DNA from 4 places in the Paenibacillus sp. PvR098 genome. Region 3 is predicted to be linked to each of the others. Evidence: riboswitches for the same ligand, from Rfam matches in the RefSeq annotation. Region 3 holds a riboswitch; each other region holds the start of a gene.
What was found. A riboswitch is a leader RNA that binds a small molecule or an ion and turns the genes downstream of it on or off. The one in region 3 is predicted to bind cyclic di-GMP.
Positions count from the first base shown of each region.

Region 1 (5,661 bases), 400 kb from region 3:
TTAATCCCTCCGTTTTTAGTACATACAATAAAAACAGAGCTGAATATGTGATCTGTTGTCTAACGAATTAATCACACATGGTCTAGCTCCATGATGAACCAAGTACCTATGACCCACTTTTATGGAACGAAATTCTGCGCATCCATTTTTCATCACCTCTTTTGGTTCGTAACATATGCGGTTTACGATTTGTCCTATTACAGCCAATAGAGGAGTTTTTTTTTTTGCACAAAAAAAGACCCGCTGTCATTCACGACAGCGGGTTGTTTGGGACTACACTTTGAATTTACTTATCACATCCTGCAGATCTTGAGCCATTCTGGTTAAAGCTTCCGCAGAAGCTGATATTTCCTCCATCGAGGCATTTTGTTCTTCTGCTGAAGCAGCCACGTTCTGAGTATTTCCTGACGATTGCTCGGCAATGTGAGCTACGCCTTCCATCATCTCCGCCATGTTTTGCCCACTCGAATTCACTTGTTCGATAATAGCGGATACCTCTTGAGATTCAGAGACAACCTGTTCAATCGCCTTTACAATATCCCTGAAGGACTCACCGCTCAGATGAACCATGTGAATTCCTTCTTTGACGATAGATGCGCCTTCATTCATGGATTGTACAGCTTTGTCCGCTTCGGCTTGAACCTCCCCGATCAGATTGCGAATTTGGCCTGCCGCGTTACCTGATTGTTCCGCTAATTTCCTTACTTCATCAGCTACCACAGCAAACCCTCGTCCATGTTCCCCTGCGCGCGCAGCTTCTATTGCAGCATTTAAAGCGAGTAAGTTTGTTTGATTCGCAATTTCCGTAATCATCTGTACAATGTGGCCAATTTCCTTTGATTTTTCACCAAGTGCATTAATTACCTCTGCTGTGTGACCAGCTGAGCGCTGCATACTGTTCATTTGCTCTACAGCCTGGGATACCACTTGATTGCCTGCATTCGCTTTATCGCTTGCCGTCATCGTCAAATCGGCTACTGACTGAATAGACACTGCAGCCTGATTCATCCCTCTCGAAATTTCTGCCGCTGCCTCATTGGCTTCTGTAGCGCTTTGAACCTGCTTTTCTGACCCTAAAGCCACTTCTTGAATGGCCATTGAAATTTGTTCCGTCGCTTTACTAGTCTGTTCAGCACTCGCAGATAATTCTTGCGCTGTTGCGGCAACCTGCTCAGAATTCATTCCGACTTCGCCGATCAAATGACGAAGATTTTGTTTCATCAGATTAAAGGAAATCGCCAAATCGCCAATTTCATCACGGTTTTTCACTTTAATATCACCTTCTATAAGGATACCCTGTGAAATTTTTTGAGCACCTTCTGCTATGGCTGCAATGGGTCTTGTAATCATTCGAGAAATGATTACACCGATTACAATAGCCAGAACGAAACTAACAATGCTCAGGGTAATGACCGTTGTGAGTACGGAACTGACCAAGTCAGAATTCGCTTTACTTCCCTCTTCCATATTATGGGCTTGATCCATAGCTACTTGATTTGATATGTCTCTAATTTTTCCTGACAAAGGAAATAAGACTTGAACGGAATGACGATTCGCCTCAGCCGGATTGCTTTTCATCAAATTGATGACTGCATCTGCATTGCTTTGGAATTCGGCATTAAATATTTGAAGCGTTTGTAGCGCTTCCAAAAGCTCTGGTCTTTGAACCATTTCGTATGTAACCTTTATTTCTTCATTCATTGCATTAATAGCCGTAGATACGATTTCTTCGGAGCCTTCTTCCTGTAGTAACACCCCTCGCATACCTGCGACTTGCTGAGAAGCATTATACTGGATATCTTTTGCATTGGCCAATATCGCTGCCCGGCGATCAACCAGATCGGAGAACGATTCTTCTACCTTATTGATATTGTAATACGAGATAAAACTAACCATTCCAAGAAGTATGGATACACATAAAAATCCGCCAACCAACTTTTTTCCAACCGTCCATCTTATTGATAATTTTTTTCTGAAGAATAGCTTTTTCCCAATCTTAAATTTCATAAATAACACTCTCTTTCTGATTTCTCAATAGTAAAATAAAAGTGGCTATTCCATAATGAAATAGCCACCTTGTTTACGGTTAACTATATTCGGTAACCCGGCGATCATAGCTTCTTAAGCTTTAGATCCGTGGCTTTGCGTCTCCGACTTTCGACGGATTTGCCTTTATCTAATTATAGGACTTCAATCCTAATATCTAATATATCAGATTTTGTCGAAAAAATAAACACATTTTAGGTAATTATTGTATTTATTTTTTCGCCGAACAAAAGATCAAACATAAGGCCACAAAAATGGAGCCAGTATCGATGTGACATATTGTCAACTCATTCTGCCACATACACCGACTCTGAAAAAATACCATATTTAGCTAATTAATAGAACCTGAACTTTTTAGCCAGTTTTCAAATACTTGCTCATGCACTAAATATCTCCGTCCTAATTTTTTAGAAGGAAATTGGCCGCTCTTAATGATCTCATAAGCCCGATCTCGCCCGATGCCCATTTTCCTCATGATGTCCTTCACACCCAACATGACTTTACCGTTATCCTCCATGATTGTTCACCTCTCTTTGCTACGACATATGCTCGTTTTGAGTTGTCCTATTCCTAAATCGTCTTATGTTAAGTACACTATAGATCTACTTTGCATTGAATATAGACAAAGGCACCCTCGGTTAGGAGAGTGCCTTTATACGTATCAGGAAGGGCAATACCGTCGCCCAGCGGTTTTTTATAATCCTTCTTTGATCACAATAGAGTCACATCATTGGTCACAGGGTCACAAAAATAGTCACAAAAACGGGTCACTTTTAGTACTTTAAAAGAATCTCTAAGTAACTAGCAGTAAATAAAGAATAGTGGCTAAACGCTTGTCCGACTCGGAATTTGCCGATTTGATAAGGGATTAGAATTGGGGTACATATTAAATTATATTATGCGCTCCGCACATAATATAGCCTTTATCTGTAGTAACGACAAGCAGCGTTGTTTTGGGCAGCTTCACTTCGACCGCAAGTGCGGTGCGTCCTCCCAAATCCATCGGTTCCATTCGTATCATAATAAGCACTCCTCTTAACAAGGGTATGCTGTCAGTATATGTATGTCCGGTTCCAAGCGTGCTTTGTCGGCATGTATCCAATAAGGACCTACTGCTTTCAAACCCGAAAAAGTGGTATAGTATAAATAAGTATTCCGAATTAAAAGAGGTGACGTCAATGGAGAGAGATAATCCGCACAAGCGCAAGTTTTTGTTCAACGTGGACATCATGATTGAGGATGAAACCAATGGACGTGCCTTGGAAACGCTGTTGCATCTGTTAAATACGAAGCTTATAGAGGATTATCAAATTAAGCAAGGAGTGGAATTAGGTAAAAGAATCGAAGTGGCTTTGAACGGATCGGCGATCAAGAAAATCGAGATACCGACGGAGGCAAAGACAGCCCCTGCCCTGAATAAAAAGAACAGCAAAGCTGAAGAACCTTACCATCCGGAGAGCGACCCGCACAAGCATATCTGGGAACAAATGATGACATTTCAGCAAAACAATACCTTGATCCGCCTGTCCATCGTCAAAGGCAAGGGCATCAAGCTCAGCATGCCCTGTCGAATCATCAGCGTCGACCCGGCAAGCGGTAATTTGACAGTCTATCATGTGGACGAGAAAAAAGTATATCTTCTCAAAATCAACGAAATCGACGATTATGTCATACATTAATGGTGAAATACCGTCCGCTCAGGACGGTCCTTCATTTGCCTCAGACGCCGCTTGACGCTCCATGAGGCGTAACGCTTCGTCCGCAGACACCGGCCGACTGAAGAAGTAGCCTTGAATTTCATCGCACTGATTGCTTCGCAAAAATTCAAGCTGTTCCTCCGTCTCAACCCCTTCTGCGCTCACACGCAGGTTCAAGTGCTTCGTCATCGATATGATCGATGCTACAATCGCAGCGTCATTCGGATTGCTCACACACTCGCTGACGAAGGAGCGGTCGATCTTCAGCTTATCGATCGGCAGCTTTTTCAAGTAGCTAAACGAGCTGTACCCCGTCCCGAAATCATCGATACTGATGTTGACCCCGAGCTTTTTCATCTCATGAAGAAGTGTCGTGGCATGATCGATATCCATCGTGCTGCTTTCCGTAATCTCGAACTCCAGTAAAGACGGATCAAGTCCGGTTTCGCAGAGCACTTCACTTACCTTAGCGTACAGATTATTCTGCATAAACTGCCTGGCAGACAAATTTACTGCAACAGGAATCGGCGGCAGGCCAGCCTTTTGCCAAGCGGCGCTGAGCCTGCATGCCTCCCTAAGCACCCAATCCCCGATCGACACAATCAACCCACTTTCTTCGGCAAAGGGAATGAATTGACCGGGCAGGATCATTCCGCGTTCCGGATGCATCCATCGGATTAAAGCTTCGAAGCCGATAATTCGTCCGGACACGACATTCATCTGCGGCTGAAAATGAAGGATCAGCTCCTTTCTTGCTATAGCCCTTCTCAATTCACTGTCCAATGTCAGACGCTGTAAGGAAAGCGATTTCATTTCATGATTGTAAATTTGGTAATTGTTCTTACCTTTTTCCTTGGCGCAGGACAAAGCAAGATCGGCGCATTTCATCAGCGCACCGGTATCTTGAGTCTCTGTATTCATAATAGCAATACCGACGCTTGCCGTGATATGCAGTTGGTATTGCTCCAGCATAAAGGGCTCATCCAAAAGATGAGTCACTTTGCGCGCCATTTTCTCCACTTGTTCCGCTGTCCCGGCCGAGCTCAGTCCGGACAAAAACAAAACAAACTCGTCACCTTCCGTTCGCGCCAAAAAATCGTTATCTGTCAAGCACCTCGTAAACCGTTCCGCCACCTGTACAAGCAGCATATCGCCATAATCGTGCCCAAAGTTGTCATTGATGATTTTGAACCGGTCAATATCAATAAAGAAGACAGCCAGCTTACCTCCATGGCGTGTAGAAGAAGCCGATGCTACGCTCAAATGCTGCATAAACAGCCGCCGGTTCGGTAGCCCAGTCAAGTCATCATAATAAGCCAGGTATCGGATTTGATCCTCCGCCCGTTTGGAGGCCGAGAAATCTTGGCAAATGACGATTGATCCCGTCGTTTGCTCTTCTTGATCTTTAATGGGTACGGACGTCCCGTGCAGTTCTAACGGATAACCCTTTTTATGTAGTATGGATATGCTGTAGGAAGGAGACTCTACTTTAAACACATCGGCAAAATGTTTGGCAACCTTACCTGTTTGATCCTCCGGCAGGATCGTCAGATAGTGCCGTCCTGCGAGCTCCTCTTCCGAATAGCCCAGCACTCTTACCGCGGCTGCATTCACCTTCACTATACGGCCATGCCGATCCATAATCGCAGCCGGATTCGGATTATGGTAGAACAATGCATGAAGCACATTCCCACTTTCGATTAACTGCTCTTCCATTCGCGTTCGCTCGTCATTCACAAACTGTTGGAACCGTTCGAGCGATAAACCGCGCCGCCATAAATATATGACCAGAAGCACAGACACACCGGAAAATGCCCATAATATAGATTCAGGCATCCACATGGACACAAGCAAACAGAAAGTGATATACCCGTATACGAGGAGTGAAACAAGAGGTTTATTCTTGGTTTGATCCGTT
Region 1 is NZ_JAFIBU010000001.1:1,919,941-1,925,601, forward strand. Features, by position in the region: gene JOE45_RS09635 (methyl-accepting chemotaxis protein) at 274-2,007, opposite strand; cyclic di-GMP riboswitch class I at 2,096-2,181, opposite strand; gene JOE45_RS09640 (helix-turn-helix domain-containing protein) at 2,378-2,563, opposite strand; gene JOE45_RS23510 (hypothetical protein) at 2,933-3,067, opposite strand; gene JOE45_RS09645 (hypothetical protein) at 3,225-3,725, shown strand; gene JOE45_RS09650 (putative bifunctional diguanylate cyclase/phosphodiesterase) at 3,744-5,661, opposite strand, start outside.
Region 1: it holds a riboswitch for cyclic di-GMP, as region 3 does, so the genes downstream of both, JOE45_RS09635 (methyl-accepting chemotaxis protein) here and JOE45_RS07605 (methyl-accepting chemotaxis protein) in region 3, are expected to answer to the same signal.

Region 2 (5,661 bases), 900 kb from region 3:
ACTGTTAAGGGGCTTACCAGTTACGGGATCGGTCCACCAAGAACCTTTCGGTTGAACGATGAGCGCTCCGAACAGCCCGTGAACATTGCTCCCCCATTCACTAGACAGCGTATTTCCGAGGTCGAAGAATAAATGGATGCCCTCCAGATGGACGGACCAACGGTACTGCTGGACATGGCCGGGAGAGCATGGCGGAGCGGTTGAGTTATCGTTACAGCCCACAAATGCGCCATCGGATGTCTGCACATGATAATCAGCCCGTTGAATGTGGATTGACGTACTGAAAGGAAGCTGATTCTCAAACAAAACTTCTATTTCATCCCCTATATTTGCCCGAATAACTAACGGTTGAACCAAGTCGACGGGGGTAAACGGATTGTGGGCAGTCTCTTCTTTTACCCGGCTTTCATTCTCTTTAAGAACATACATCATCCCGTTGGGGTCGTGATCTCCGAAGCTGTTGATGACCATACGTACCGGGATGGCTACAATGTGAAAGCATCTAAGCAAGAGATTTCCTCCTTTCTGGACTAGCAGTCTAATCGGGGAATCTTTACACCGTGTTTTCCTTCAATATAAAACACTTCAATTTGATCAATATGAACGCTGATCATACGTCCGTCCAATTCGTTAATATTTGTTGTTTCCGCTTCGAGAACCACAAAATCGCTAACCATTCTATCGATTCGTCCAATCATCATGAAGGGATACTGAGGAATCAAGAGGAACACCCTTCTTCCAATACCCTGTTCAAAAGCTTCACTTATGGACTTTCGACGAAGGATGTGGATATCATGTGCCTGCCTATCATGCATAAATGATGACCTCCATATCTGATTTAAGTTAGCGGCAAACGGGTCTCGGGATCAAACGGCATAAAATTGGCGATTTGCTCAATCGGGTATTGGAGCGGTGTAGGAAAACGATAAAAAGGCGCATTAAACATTTTGATAATAACCGGATCGAGCGTGATGTAGCCGTCTGCAACATGGCATAGCTTGCCGGTAAATATGCCCCTGAATGTTTGACCCAAAATATTTAACTGCGCCGATTTGGTAACGATTAGAATATGTTGGCCAAGCATCTCTATAAACATTTCGTTCTCGGGTAATGTAGAGCCTGAACTCGTTGTACTCATACGTGCTTCCTCCTCAAATGAATAATCCATACGGAATCAACATGCTATGGATGTATGCTCATTTCGTCATTTCCATATCTTTCGTATGATTTCGAATGCTTCCGCATAAGGGACCCCAACCGTCATTCCACGGACACGGGCTAAATACGTCACTCCATCATAGGACCGCGGATGAGGAAACGAACGCATCTCGACTTCGTAATGCTTTAGTGCAGCCAGTTTGTCATATATCGTATCGCTGATGTCAACGTAATAATTGGGTTTAAATGTTTTATCATTGGTATGCCCTGTCCATTCAGTGGAGGACACCGTTTCAAAACATAATATTTCTATGGGAGAGCTGCCGGGGAGGGGCCGCACAGCCGTCATTACGGCTTGATACGTAATTTGATGATCTCGGTTTAAATCACCGTAATGGTGAGTAAAAATCATAGCAGGGTCATACTGAAGAATTATTTTTTCGATGTTTTTGTTAATTACATGCAGCGGAGAGCATTCCAATTCCAAATTGGGGAAATTCAAAAAAATAACATCTTTGATCCCCAAATGCTGGTTCGCTCTCATGGCAAACTGCCGTATATGATGATCTTCCTCCGGTCGGCCCCTGGCGGTGATGACAGTAATCACCTCAAATCCATTTTGAATCAATTTTTTTATCGTCCCTCCCGAGCCCAGCAGTTCATCGTCAGGATGAGCAGCAATAATAAGGACGTGTTTCTTCATTATTGGTCATCTCTCCTTTCTGTGATGTTAGTAAGATTATTTTAAACAGACGGATACCTTTTCTTTTTCTATGATAGGTGTATGTAAATCAATGGCTAAAAGAAACGGTTAACGCGGAGAGAGCTAGTCATATTTTAATAGGCAACAAAAATACCCATGACATTTGTCATGGGTATTCCCTGCGATGATAACTCGTTACCAGCTCTCTACTTCTCTAATCGCACGGATGACCATCTCGCTTGAAATGGCAAACGGCATATTAGCCATCGTGCCTTCCGGAAGAAGCGACACCCGCGCAATCTCATTCCATTCCTCATTCGTTAACTCCCTATGAATTCCTATCTGGTCAAGCCGATGCGGGAGCCCGACTTCTTTATAAAACGCCAGCATCTCGTCCATCTCATGCTTTGACCGGTGTTCCAAGACAAGTTGTACTAAAATGCCGTATGCCACCTTTTCCCCATGATAAGCCTCATGGGTGTCTTGGATGGCGGTCAGACCATTATGTATCGCATGAGCCGCTGCTGTTCGGCAATTGTCTTCTCCAAGCCCGCCTACCAATCCGCTGAATAAAATATTCGCATCGATAACTTGCTGAAGCGCTTCGCTTGGTATTCCTTGTCGGGCATCCTCCAGCGCCTGTGCGCTGTGCTGAATCAGCGTGTCATAACAAAGCTTGGCCGCCTGAAGTCCGCCAATCGTTGGGAGATTATGCTTTCTCCCGGTGGCAGACATCGGCGCTTCGATCCACTTCGCCAATGTATCCGCAATGCCCGCGGCCAAATAACGAGCAGGAGCTTGTGCAATGATCTCCGTATCCACTAAACAAAGCAGCGTCCCCCGGACATAAACGGGAAAATTCAAGTAAACACCGTCTTCAGTGTACATGATCGATAGATTGGCGACAGCTGCACATGTTGCAGCCAAGGTGGGGATGGCCACAAACGGTTTGCCTAGGGCATCAGCCAGAGCTTTAGAGGTATCCATTACTTTCCCGCCCCCCACGCCGCAGATCAGATCTACACCCGAATCCACAAGCGCTTTCAATCGTTCCATTTCTTCATAGGAACATTCTCCACGGTATCGATGCATCTCATAACGAATTCCCGACTCATCCAAGCTGAAGGCCAACCGGCTTCCGCAGCTGTTCCAAGATTTCTCGCCGCTTACGATAAATACGGATCTGCCGTATTTTCCTATCCATTCTCCAGCCTTACGCAAAATACCAGGTTCGTGGATGTAGGCGTTTGGGGATCCCAAAACGAAGTGAACTCCATTCATTGTCTTTCCTCCTGCGGATAGTGTCTGGATATTTAAATAGCCATATCTACATTATATCAAGAAATAGTTCGCATTTAATGTTGTTATTTGTCGAAACCGCAGTGACAACTTAACATAACAAGATTATAATAAAGGATAAAGATGACTTTGTATTAATGATCAAGAAACAAATACAATATGACGGGCACACTTATTGAAAAATAAGGCCGCAAAACTACAGGGGCTAAACTGTACATCTTCTTGTACAATATGCCAGCCAGCTGCCAGTATGAGGCCCCCCTTATTCTGGGGGGTTATTTTTGCGGATTGAGAGGTGTTCATGTATACCTATTTCGAGATTCTGCTGGTTAGGGGCGATTGGTCATGGTTTCATCTAATGTTGAACACTTGAGTCTTGCTATTGTGAACTCACTGATAGACCAGATTGCTTTGATCGATACAAAAGGAACGATTATTTTTGTCAATGAGTCGTGGATTTCGTTTGCCTCCAATAATGGCGGTGATTTGGCCGCTTGCGGTATCGGTGCCAATTATTTTGATTATTGTGGAGAAAACAGAGAAGTGCTCGAAGGAATCCTCTCCGTTCTCTTTGGGAACAAGCCGAACTTTACTTATGAGTACCCCTGTGATTCCGCGTATGAGAAAAGATGGTTCTTGATGAATGTGACTCCTCTTCTTGTCAAATCGGAAATTAAGGGTGCTACGATTTCTCACATCAATATTACAGAACGTAAAATCATGGAAGAAAAATTAATCGAGTTAGCGATATCAGATACTCTAACCTCTCTTCACAACCGCAGATATTTGGAAAAGAAATTTATAGAAGAAATGGCTAGAGCCAGTCGATATCATCATCCCATTTCTTTTATCATTTTGGACATCGACCGCTTCAAAAATATAAACGATCGTCACGGCCATTTTGTTGGAGATGAAGTATTGATCAAAATAGCAGATACCGTGCTTGAAAACACAAGAGAAACGGATATTTGCGCTAGGATCGGCGGAGAAGAGTTCGCCATACTCTTACCGGAAACAGATGAAGCAGAAGCATTGAGCGTCGCGAGAAGAGTTCATTCCGCGATACAAGATTTACAAATTCCTGTGGGGGATTTAACTCTAACTGTAACCGTATCCATGGGTATCATTACCAAATCATCCGATTTCAACATGCAAGATATGATGGAAGAAACCGATAAAGCGCTGTATTCAGCAAAAAATAACGGACGGAACATGATTTGTATCGTGTGAACAATGACTAAGCTGTAAGCGAGGATAACTTTCTCATATAACCGACGGCTTTCCGGCCAAAAAGGAATCCCTGCGCTAACCATGGGATTCCTTTTTGGGCGTTTATTCTATGGTCGACATTGTGCTCTGTTATGTATCAAGTACAGCAACGGCTCTCACAGGAGACCCATCGCCCTGCTTAATGTGAAGAGGAAAGCCATAAAACATGAAGTCTTTGCCTAATGGCAGCAATTCCAAATGAACCAAGTTGGTATAAGTTATGATTCCAATGCCAAGAAGTGCCCTTTCCAAATCCTCCGTGATCTTCCCTCCTACAAAAGTCGGGCTTGATTGATGGATGCGTTCAAACCACTCCATCCCGATTTCTTCTTTAAAAAATAATCCTTTATTCACCGGCCATTCCGAGAATAAACTTACAACTTGTGACGTCCCGAAAAAACGTTCAATAGGAATCTCATCGATGGCTTTACCCTGCCTATGCATATGCGAAAAAGCATCTACATGAGTACCGGTATGCGTTCCCAAAGTCAATTGACGCAGCTCCCATGATTGCTTCTCGTAGGAATGGATCACTTCAACTTTCACTTCCGGATCGCCTGGATAAACAGGCATTCTATGAAATATTGGCTCCGATAAATCAATAACCCTCATGGTGTAACCTCCAGATGTGACCCTCGTTAGTCTTAATTTAACCTAACTGCATCTACGATCTTGATCAGCTGTGCTTTATTTTGCTGTGCCTTACCCGTGGGACAAAACACAGCTTAAGCTAGGAGTGTCAATACATGATCTTAACGCTCCGCGTTTCCTGCATGTATTCTACATGAGCTCCCAATACTTCTGAAAGTAAACGAACCGGGATCATTGTGAGCTCCTCCTCCAATCGGGCCGGTGAGTCGGTCGTATATTCCTTCCCATTAATAGAATATACGTTACGTCCCGTAAAGAAAGTGATTTCTCGGCCGTTCTTGGTGTAGATCGCGGCTTTGCGGCTGTCATCCCAAGTGACGGAAGCTCCTAGAGCATCGGCCAAGTCTCTCACCCATAAATAGGACGTCCCTTCCAGAATAAACGGCTGCCTCTTCAGTAGATACGATACATCATCCAGCGTATAATCATCATCATCCAGCTTGAAAGTAACCACATGATTGATGCCGCCTTGTTGCTTCGTCAACCTGACATAGGCCGCAACGTCCTTGTGTAGTTTTTGCTTTCCAATGCCAGAAACCGGCTCCGTGTGAAAATCCCAAGCTTTCTGAATTGTTCTAGAA
Region 2 is NZ_JAFIBU010000001.1:618,043-623,703, reverse strand. Features, by position in the region: gene JOE45_RS03120 (multicopper oxidase domain-containing protein) at 1-510, opposite strand, end outside; gene JOE45_RS03115 (hypothetical protein) at 531-815, opposite strand; gene JOE45_RS03110 (hypothetical protein) at 839-1,138, opposite strand; gene JOE45_RS03105 (PIG-L deacetylase family protein) at 1,205-1,861, opposite strand; gene JOE45_RS03100 (iron-containing alcohol dehydrogenase family protein) at 2,057-3,142, opposite strand; cyclic di-GMP riboswitch class I at 3,316-3,410, shown strand; gene JOE45_RS03095 (sensor domain-containing diguanylate cyclase) at 3,506-4,390, shown strand; gene JOE45_RS03090 (cyclase family protein) at 4,520-5,041, opposite strand; gene JOE45_RS03085 (stalk domain-containing protein) at 5,169-5,661, opposite strand, start outside.
Region 2: it holds a riboswitch for cyclic di-GMP, as region 3 does, so the genes downstream of both, JOE45_RS03095 (sensor domain-containing diguanylate cyclase) here and JOE45_RS07605 (methyl-accepting chemotaxis protein) in region 3, are expected to answer to the same signal.

Region 3 (5,661 bases):
ACAGAGCGGTAAAACGTATTCATTCAAACTAACGCATATCACGCAGCCTACTCACGTCTGGCACAAAACCTCGGAAAAATTTAATGAAGAATTACAGGCTCGTTCCAATGGCCGCATGAAGGTGGATATTTTTCCGGCAGGTCAGCTTGGAGCTGAGAAAGACATGGTGCAGCAGTTAGAAAGCGGAACACTGGAATTCGGAATTATCACTAACGCGTATATGAGTACCCGTGCTGAAGCTTTTAATGCATGGAGCATGCCATTTCTGTTTAAGAATCTGGAAGAAACGACAGCGGCAACGAAGACAGAGCCTGCGCAAAAAATTCTGGATGAATTGAGTAAAAACGGGATTCAGGGATTGGCATACTTAACGACGGGAATCCGTCAGGTTTTCATGAAGGAGGGCTTTGTTGACAGCCCGGAAGATTTGAAGGGGAAGAAAATCCGCGTGCTTGGAAGCCCGTCCATTCTGGACTTCTGGAGAACCGTAGGGGCAGGGCCTACGCCAATACCGCTGCCTGAAATATACACTTCCTTACAATCCGGAGTGATCGACGGAATCGATATTGACACCGATGCACTGTTCTCGGAAAAATATTATGAAATCGCAAAAGATTTAACAATTACGAACCATATGGCATTTCCCGGCATCGTAGTCATGAGTAAAATGATACACGATCAAATGTCGGCGGAAGATCAAAAAATCGTGGCAGAGGCGATGCAAGCTGCCATTGATTGGGGAAATCAAGAAGCGATAGAGCGTGAACATAAAAACCTGGTAGAACTGAAAAAATTAGGAGTAAACGTTACCGAACTGACCAATACGGAAAGCTTCAATGCGATACGAGATGAAGTCTATGCTAAATACTCGGCTAATACGCTAATTAAAGAATTCATTGAAACGATCCGCAAATAATAACAGGAACACTATTAATCAGACGAGGATGATTTCGCCCTCGTCTCACTTTTATAGGTGAGTGATATAGAAAGGGGTATTTGACATGAACGGTGTACATGATATGGGCGGAATGCAAGGTTTTGGACAAATAGTACGTGAGGAAAATGAACCGGTTTTTCATGCAGATTGGGAAGGTAAAATGCGGGCGATGCTTGTTACTCTAAGTAAAAAAAATGTAATTAATCTGGATGAAGTCCGTTATGCGGTTGAAAGAGTCAAACCCGATTTTTACTTGGCCTTCTCGTACTACGAAAAATGGTTATATGGCTTATTGATCTTGTTAATTGAGAAAGGCGTTCTGAATGATGTAGAGATACAGGAAATAAAGAAGGGATTTTCTCTTGATGAAAACCAGGATCTTCTGAACGCATTGACTCAATTGAAATACGTTCGCGACAACAAAACGGCTCTGAACATCACTCGCGAATCAGCTCCAAAATTTAAGCCGGGGGATACAGTTATAACGAAGCTTATCCATTCGAAGGGACATATCCGATTACCCAGTTATGCCAAAGGGAAAATGGGATGCGTAAAAGAAATCCATGGGAATTACAAATTGCCAGAGACCAATATTTATTCCGAACAAGCGATTAAAGAACCCGTATACCTTGTTGAATTTGATGCTTCGGATTTATGGGGGCCGGATACGCCAAGAAAAGATAAGGTTCTGATTGACCTATGGGAGAGCTACTTGCAGCCTGCTACCATTTGAATCTGAAAGCGATTTGCCCACGTACGGGAAAAAACCTTATTTTGTGTGGACGTTTTACCGGAGTATACCGTTCGCTAAAGTCGCTGACTCGAACAAGTTAACCGGGAAACTCGCCAAGAAGTTTGGAATGGCGAGATAAACTGGAAGCTTAGCTGAACTAAATAAAACCAACAGATGCTCAGTGGCAATCTGTTGGTTTTTAGGTTGCTTCATAGGCTAGTTCGATTCCCTTTGCCTTGTACGTCCGCCGTTGATATATCCTCTGGCTATGCGGGAAGCCCGAAGGGTTGACACGATAACAAGCGTCTCATCCCGGGTCATATTCCGGCCTTCATACGAAAAGTCGGACAAATCAGCCATTTGTTCATTCGTATACTTGTCGAACAAGTCGATTAACATTTCCATATTATGGTCCATAGAAAGTTTCTCCTGCTATTGTTTTTTGTTTTTAACTACGATTTATTATTACAGAAGATTATGAAATTCGTCAACTGGGCTGGCACCTATGACGCATCAACGGATGCTTCATACGTTATCTGCTTTACATAGTTAACGATTGGGATGAACTGATTACTTTAGAATATAGCAGTTTATTCATTAGAGGTGCTGTTATGGAACAGTCGCCAATTCATCCGTAGATGCTGGAACACAAACCGCAGTTTGGTTATGGGTGTGAAAACTATAATTAAGACCATCAGACTATATGTACTGGATAACGGGACTGTAAGATCATGTAAACAAATAATAATTCTGATACTTTTCAAAAATATTTGTACATTTTTCGACAAAATCCAATGATTATTGACATTTGTTTTTGATTCAGTGTATTTTGATGTATGGTTATTATTACCTAAATTCTATTTGATAAAGGCAAACTTGCCGAAAGGTAAGGGCGCAAAGCCACGGGTCTAAGGTGCTAGCTATGACGGCCGGGTTGCCAATGGGGGAGAACAGGACCCTTTGGGGGTCCTTTTTTTGACCATAAAATAGAAAAATATGAAAGATCATATCATTGCAGGAAATCATCGACATGCTAGAACGGAATGGAGTTTTTATTTTTAAATTCGTCAAATTGATGTTGGTGGTGATGGGTCTTCTGTTGAAAATGGGGATATGACGCTAAGGTTTTATAAATTAAAAAAGGGGCTTACTACTAATGAAATGGTTTTATGATTTGAAAACGTCTGTGAAATTGATTTCAGCATTTGTCTTTATGGCCATCCTGCTTGCATGTGTGGGGTTCTTTGGATTAAATAACATGGGTAAATTAAATGACGAGATCACGATCACTTATAATGATCGTTTAATACCGATTAATGATCTTTCCAGTTCACAAATTTTGTATCAACGAATCAGAGTGAATATTCGCGATATGAACTTCGTAGCGAATACGCCTGAGGCTAAAAATAATTATGAACAAAGGATACAAGAACTTAAAATACAAATTGACGCAAACATCGATAAATACAGCAAAACAGGCTTGGACTCGCAAGCACAGGAATTGTTAAAGAAATTTGACCCCGCATGGCAAGCTTATAAAGGGATATTGGATCAGGCGATTCAATCCGCTCATGCCGGAGATGTGGAAGGATATTTAAGACTTGCTCCCGGTTTTAGAGAAGTAGGCGACCAAGCCGAAACGATTTTACAGGAGTTAATTTCCTTAAACATTCAGACCGCGGAAAAAGCGAATCAGGAGGCCAATGCTACTTACGCAAGCTCCCGAACCATTACGATAACGATTATCCTTGCTTCCCTGCTCTTCAGTATTGGATTCGGTTACTTCATCTCTCAAATTATTTCACGTCCTTTGAATCGCGTGGTGGGGTTAGTCGATAAAGTAGCCGGAGGCGATTTAAGAGAAACAGCGGATATCGATACGAAAGACGAGATAGGGCAGTTGGCTAATTCGATCAATGACATGGTGCTAAGCTTAAGAACAACGGTTAGCGGGATTATGGCATCAGCGGAAAGCGTCGCTGCAGCGTCCCAGCAAATATCCGCTACCACCGAGGAGATTGCGAGCGGTACAACCAGTCAGGCCAATGACGCTCAAACGATGAACGAATTGTTCAAGGAATTGTCTAACGCCATTGACTCAGTAGCTAAGGGTGCTGAGCAAGCCTCTGAATTGTCCAACAGCACGGTAGGAATTGCGCAGGAAGGCGGCAAAGTGGTCCGTTTCTCGATTGAAGGTATGCAGCTAGTCAATCAGCAAATGTCCCGCCTCGAAGAAGATTCGAATAAAATTGGGGAAATTATTGAAGTCATTGACGATATTGCCGAGCAAACGAATCTATTAGCTCTGAATGCGGCGATTGAGGCGGCTCGCGCTGGAGACCAGGGCCGGGGGTTTGCGGTTGTTGCGGACGAGGTACGTAAGTTGGCCGAACGCAGCGGTGAAGCGACCAAGCAAATCACGGCTATAATTAAAGGGATGCAGGTGAATACCCAGCAAAGTGTGAAAGCCGTAGGGGAAGGCGTCGTATCGTCGCAAAAAACCGGGGAAGCATTTGAGCATATTATCACGATGGTTAATGAATCCGCCCACAAGGTAACGGAAATCGCCGCGGCGAGCGAAGAACAGTCTGCTCAATCCTCGGAGGTGCTCGCATCGATCGAAAGTATCTCCGCCTCAACAGAAGAAGCGGCAGCAGCTTCCGAGGAAACCGCATCTACAGCTCAATCCCTTGCAGGGCTTGCGGATGAATTGAATAGTGCCGTATCAATTTTTAGAGTTAGATAAGTGATTTAATTATTATAGAAGGGGAATGAACACTGTGAGATTGATTCCTATCACTGAATATGATGACAGGACCATGCAGTTGGCGAAGCCGGTATATGACAGTCAGCGCCGTATGCTGCTGTCCGCAAACCAGACCATTCATCCTAAATATTTGGAAAGATTAGTTCAAATTGGCATCAAAAATTTGATTGTTGAAGACGCCGAATCCAAAGGAATTACACTGGAGGAAATGATCGATATTCCATCATGGATGGATATTGTGCAGTCGGTTCAGGAAGCCTTCAATGCCGTAAAATTAAAGAAGCAGATGCCCACTATAAAATTACTTCAAGGAACAGGACGTCTTATCCAGGAAATCAAAAGCCGGTCCCTTGTTTTGCCCGTACCCTCTACAACGTTGGCCGTGGAACTAAAACCTTATGCCCATGCGGTCAATGTAGCGATACTGTCCCTGCAAGTGGGTAAAATTCTTGGCTATAACGAATTAATGCTCCGGGATCTTGCATTGGGATGTTTGCTTCATGATATAGGAAAAGCGGTGAATAGTGTGGGAAGGGAGCATCCGGAGGCCGGATTTACTGTCCTGCGGAGTATTCGCGAAATCAGTTTATTATCTGCCCATATCGCATACCAGCATCATGAAACCCTCGACGGCCAAGGATACCCACGGTCGATCAGCGGGGAGGCTTTCCACCCCTATGCCCAAATATGCGGAGTGTGCAATGTGTACGAGAATCAAACGGGAGATACTCCTCCTCACGATGCTATGGAGATGGTGATGGCATTAAGCAGCATCTCCTATAATGTCGAAGTAATACAGGCCTTCGTGAGGGCCGTTCCTGCCTATTCTCCGGGAACCATAATTCTCCTTCAAGGTGGGGAAGAAGCGATCGTTACCAAGATCACCAGCCATATGCAGAGACCCGTTGTTCGTATTCTGGCTACAGGCGAGGAGATCTCCCTTGCGGATCATCCAACGATTATGATATCCGGTTGCAAATAAAATCAACAAGAGAACAGGTGGAGGATGAAGATGCAGGGTACTGGGCAGGAGCAATATGTCGAGTTTGGTATCGAAAGTGAACAATATGCCATTCGGATTCAGGATATTCATGAAATTATAAAGATGCAGAACATCACACAAATCCCTAACGTGATGCCCTATGTGAAAGGGGTTATTAACCTCAGGGGGAAGATTGTTCCCGTGATTAGTCTTCGCAATTTGTTTCAGCATGATGAAAAGGA
Region 3 is NZ_JAFIBU010000001.1:1,518,446-1,524,106, reverse strand. Features, by position in the region: gene JOE45_RS07620 (TRAP transporter substrate-binding protein) at 1-916, shown strand, start outside; gene nthB (nitrile hydratase subunit beta) at 1,002-1,670, shown strand; gene JOE45_RS07610 (hypothetical protein) at 1,887-2,087, opposite strand; cyclic di-GMP riboswitch class I at 2,530-2,612, shown strand; gene JOE45_RS07605 (methyl-accepting chemotaxis protein) at 2,827-4,416, shown strand; gene JOE45_RS07600 (HD-GYP domain-containing protein) at 4,451-5,419, shown strand; gene JOE45_RS07595 (chemotaxis protein CheW) at 5,450-5,661, shown strand, end outside.

Region 4 (5,661 bases), 700 kb from region 3:
GTTCCATTCCTTTTCCAGCTGCATATTTTCTTTCTTCACGTTCTCGATTTGCTGTCTCAAGACAAAAAATTGGTTCCACAGAATTTTGACGTTATCCTCAGGGATCCCTGGTTCTGGACCTTCTGGCATAAAATTCCCTTCTCTCGTCTTAAGACTCCGACATTTTGCTACGTGCAGTTTGAATGGTCTCAAGCAGAAGCTGCTTAAACCGTTGTTTTTTTAAGTTTTTATCTACAATAATCCGTTCTTGCTGTTCCTCTTCCTGCCGCAGCTCCTCCGTAATACGGTAGACCTGTTTCGTGTTTTCGAGATGAGACATCATAATGAGAGACGAGATTTCTCCTTCAAAGACGGATGAAATTGCGTCATGCTCTCTAACGTCCGTAAGCTTTTTCTTCCATTCTTCATTCTCGGCTATCAGCTTCTTAAGCTCATCCTCTGATTCGGATATCAATTTCTTATACAACGCATCCACAATCGATTAGCCCCCCCAAGTCGCACAGCCGTTATGCCGTTTGCTTTCCACCGTTTAATCGTTTGTTTCCGGCCAACTGCATCAGCAACTTCATCCTCTCCAGCTCCATACTTGCACGTTCACGATCCCCGAGTCTTTCATAACATACCGCGATTTCCCCTATCAAAACGGGAGTAAATACAGCCGCTGGAAGCATGTTTACGGCCGAACGAAACTGGGCTGCCGCCTCCTGGTAATATCCTCGTGACATTAAGATATAAGCTTGCTCTGCGTGAAGCTTTTGAAGCTGTTCGGGAGATAAACCCCGAGCGGCAGGTACGTTTTCGTGCGCGTAGATAGACAATTTAATGTAGCTTTTCAAATAATTCTCCAGCACTTTATCCAGTGTCAGAAAATGAAGCGCCCGCTCCCGGGCCCGTTTGCCTAAAGAGTTCCTCAATTCAGGATCCTTTAGCAGCACTATGATTTTATCGGCCAGTGCCTCGCTGCGTCCAGGGGTTACGACAAAGCCCGTATCACCCAATGCCTCCCGAATGCCTCCTACGTCAGTTGCAACAACTGGCTTGGCGGTCATCATGCCTTCCACCACTGCGTAAGGGAATGCTTCCGTCATGCTGGACAGGGCAACCACGTCGCCGCTCTGATAAGCCGCCGCCATATTCTGAGTATGTCCCGCAAAAATAATCGTCTCATTCAAATCCAATTTATCCCGCAAGGCGAGGCATTCTTCATAGTATTCCTGCACCGCCACGCTTCCGTGAATCACAAATCGTACATCCGGGATCTGCTGTTTTACCGTAAAAGCAGCTTGAACCAACGTTAATATATCCTTGTTCGGGTCGATACGCGCAACCGTCACAACCGTCGGATGCTCATTTCTCCGAATGGGACCCTCCCGAAAAATCTGTTCGTCCACGCCGTTATAAATGACATTAATTTTACTCGGCTCCACCCCGAGCCTGGACTCCCATCGCGTGTTGTACTCGCATACGGGAGAAACCTGATCCGCAAAGGTGTAATTCAAACTGACAATGGAAGATACTAGCCGTATCAAAAACGTATTTAAAAAAGAGGACAGTCCTCTCTTGGATAATGACAAATATTGTTCCCGGAGATACACGCCATGCTCGGTTAAAAGCAGTGGAGTTTTATGCGCCATTTTGGCCAACACGGCAGGAATACCGCAGAAAGCTGCCGCCGAGGAATGGGATACATGCACTTTGGGAATGGGGTTGTTCAATATGTTGAAAAAACGGTAAATCCAGCCAAGGCTTTGAATCATGCCATAAATATCTGGTTCCGGCAAATGAGTACGGGTATCCTTGCACGCGGACAATATAATGTCCTTGTAGATGTCCCAGGTAATTTCAGCCTTGAAGCTTTCTTTGTATTCGTACTGACTGAAGTATTGATTCAATTCGTAGAGAATTTGACCGAAACGGGTTGGATTTTTTTCCGAGCTGATAATTTCTTTGATCAAATCGGAAAAGAGGGGGATAAACCGTTTTTTAACTACCTGGTGCACCGTTCTTTTTTTGGACAGATAGACTTGAGAGAATGGTATTTTTAGATGCTCACAGGGTTCCTCTGTTCCCCACAAGGGCATTTGGGTTATTTGCGTATTTTGGGGTTTTTCGAATTGAGGGGTAATGAACGGGTCAGCCACCACACTGAAGATGACGTAATCCACCATGCTCAGCTGTTTGACTAATATATCACACCAAGTGCTGACGCCGCCTTGGAAGTAGGGATAAGTTCCTTCCGTTAAAAGCATAACTGTGAGCTTATTTTTCATACCGAACACCGTCCCATGAAAACATTTTTCGTCTAGCGAAAAATGGCCGGTTGCACTAATAGCTCTGTCTGCTCCAAGTGCCCACATAAGGAGTAGACTTCAACGCTTCCATTGCTTGTAATTTTTTCGAAAAATATGACGAAGCACATCTATATACCCATTATCATTGATACAATATGTATCTCACGAAACAAATATTTTGTCAAGTCATCATTTCTTCCCACTTATAGGTCAAAAGAACTATAGATTCTTCCTTAAGACTTATCCTACTTACTCTGTGTAAGCATATTCATATGCAAAATAAGCTGCGTTAGAAGGTTTAAACGCTTGGCTTTTTCTATAACTTCCATCGTAATCAGATCGCCTTCGGCGATCAGCAGCTTACCCTCTTGATCGTGCAAATCCTCACCCGCTCTTTTCCCTGCTATATAGTTCTTCTTTAAAGCTTCAGACTTTGATGACTTGTCCGTATCTTCCTTTTTGATTTGAGAATGAGCTGCAGCAATTTTCCCCGAAGCCTTCTCCACTTCGTTCAGCAGCATGCCCAGCATTTGCTTCTTCTTGTGGATTTCTTGTTCCACAATTGCGATTTCTTGCTCACGGCCCAGCTTTTTTCGTTTGTAGCTCTCATGTAATGCGAGCACGTCCACCTCGTTTTGCCCGTGCAGCAGAAGCACCGATTCTTTCGTTTTCTTTCGGATCAAAACAATATATTCCTCATCCACTTCGGGAAGTTGAAGCCCTCTCTTTAATGTAGCCAGCTTTGCGAGCAATTCACCATTCAGCTGCCTCTCCTCTTCAATATGCTGCTGGAGATATCGGTACTCTTCACCCTTTGGCTTTTCCCACTCGTCTGAACCCATTTCTAGTTCCTCCTTTTTTTATTGCGCTAATACTCCGCTATCGCTTTACGGATCAGGTTCGATGCTTCTTGAAGGACACTTTTCAAGCTTTCCAGACTCTTATATTTTTCGAGCAATAACTGTTCGTGCAGCTTGTCTTCTTCTCGCAATTGCTTAAGCAAGACATATAATTTTTTCGTGTACTCTATCTGGCATACCAACAGCAAAGAGGCAGCTTCTTTTTCATAATCATTCGTTAGATAGAAAGGATATTGCTCTTCGATTTGCCGGATCTCTTCCATCAACGTTCGATTACGTTCTTTCCAGTCTTCTAGCTCGCATTCCAGCCTTGTCTGCTCCGTATCGATATGGTATCCCCCCGGTTTCCTATAAATGAATTCTACATTATGGAACTGCTACATATGTATGCATTCATATAAACAAACAGACCGCCCCAAAGGGACGGCCTGAACAGTCAAGAAATATATATTATTACGTTTGTTTACATCGCCTGATATCCAAGCGATTAGTCCTTACCCGATGATTCCATCGGCAGCCGGACAAAAAACTGGATCCTGCCCTCTTCCGATTGGGAGACGTGGATTTCTCCTCCGTGCAGTCGAACAATCTCCCGGCATACAGCTAGTCCGATGCCGCTTCCAACCTCGGATAAACCCGCCTTATAGAACCGTTCAAATATCCTCTCCAGTGCCTTTTCGTCAAGCGGATTCGCTTCGTTTTCGAAGATGATTTCAAGAATCGCCCCAACCATGCGATAGGATAGGCTAATCCTACGGCCGGGAAGTGTAAATTTGAGAGAATTGGATATCAAATTATCGATCAATCGTTCGATCAAAAACAAGTCCGCCCTCACGACAAGCACGTCCCCCTCGAACAGCTCATCGAGCGGCTTGTGCGACCATTGGAACCCGCTTCCCCGAATAACAGGTTCCGTTCGTTTATACAAAAATCGCATCAGATCGATAGCTTTAACGAATACGGGTGAAAAGCGCATCTCTCTTTCTTGAAAACTGGCGAGGTCGTTTAGATTTTGTGCCAGCTTGATCGCCCATTCTGACTGCTGCTCAATCACCACTAGATCAGCCGTGCCCTCCGGAGACACGTAAGCCGCCAGCTGCTTCGCCCGACGGCGAATAAGAGCGATTGGCGCTCTCAAATCATGGGCGATATTGTGCATAAGACGAGAGTTGGCCTGGTGCGATTCAGTCAACTGCCTCGTGCGCTCCGATACCTTTCGCTCAAGCTCTTCATTGGAGGCCGCCAGCCGCAGAGTCAAAGCATCCGACTCCTGCTTTAAAGCTACGTAGCGTCTGATGGTTACTCCCATTTGGGACAGCAAATAAACGAAAAAGCCAGCGTAAACCAGTTCTTCGGACGTCAGCGGCACGGCCAAATAATAAAATGTATCGTTTACGAGAGAAAGCAGAGCAATCGCAAGTGCAATCAGTCCAGAACGCGCCCCCATGCGCCCATGCCGAATGGCTATCGGATAAACAAAGCACAGTACGAAGAGTACAGCGCAGGCTGCCACGGCCGCATGCATGACCATCCATTGAGTAAAAAACGAGCTTGGGGTGGCTAGAACCACCATCGCAAAGGCAACTTCGAGCCCGCGAATCGAGTTGATCATCAGACGTGAATATTCTTGAGGATACATGGCTCGAAAGTAATGGGAAAATGATAATATGGCGGCGATTTCAATCAGGTATTCCAGCTTCACCTGCCAAGCCCAGCTTAAGCCGGGAAACCAGGCAGCCACAAGCACCTCTCCAAGAAAAAACATACGGAGGGCGAAACAGATCGACAATGCCCCCAGGAACAAAGTCGAGCGTTCGGGAAGATACAGCCATGCAAAAGCGAGATAAAACACTCCCATCATAAGCAGTGCACCGCTACTAGCATACTCTCGCATCATCTCGCGTTGAAGGGACGACTCCAGTGCCGTCTCGCCCCCAATGGAAAGCCCTTTCCAGATCCCGCCTTTTCGTTGAGCAAAATTGGAGACCTGGATATCAATCTGCAGCTCTCGCTCTGAGGTAACAAAATGAACTCGCTCCACGGTTTCCTTGGGAATAGACGAGTCGCTGCTTTTTCCTACAGTACCAACCGTTCTCAGCTTTTTTCCATTCACCCACAACGTGTAAGAGGAAGCTACGGGCTCGATCAGCAAGCCGAGAGTTGTTCCGACGTCTTCCGGATGCAGCGTGATACGAAGTCGGTACGTACCGAAGCCAGTGCCTCCATTCAAACCGGGTAAGGAATGCAGGGATTCCCAGCTCTGCGGTACTTCTACAAACACTGCCTCCATCATCGGGATCGGTTCGTCCGGCTCGATCAGTCGTCCTGGCACAAAAGTCCATTGGCCCTGGAGAGGAATCAACCGATTATCTGAGGAAAGAGACATGGAGCTGAAATCAGCGTTTCCCTCTTCAATAGCCAGCAAGGGTTCATCGGTGGTAGGTGAACATCCTGCCAGTAAGATTAGGCAAACCGCCATGACTACAAGTATTCCTCTCAACCTTCCACCT
Region 4 is NZ_JAFIBU010000001.1:2,213,582-2,219,242, forward strand. Features, by position in the region: gene JOE45_RS11035 (hypothetical protein) at 1-129, opposite strand, end outside; gene JOE45_RS11040 (hypothetical protein) at 149-475, opposite strand; gene pelF (GT4 family glycosyltransferase PelF) at 507-2,270, opposite strand; cyclic di-GMP riboswitch class II at 2,306-2,389, opposite strand; gene JOE45_RS11050 (hypothetical protein) at 2,537-3,133, opposite strand; gene JOE45_RS11055 (hypothetical protein) at 3,160-3,417, opposite strand; gene JOE45_RS11060 (sensor histidine kinase) at 3,639-5,651, opposite strand.
Region 4: it holds a riboswitch for cyclic di-GMP, as region 3 does, so the genes downstream of both, pelF (GT4 family glycosyltransferase PelF) here and JOE45_RS07605 (methyl-accepting chemotaxis protein) in region 3, are expected to answer to the same signal.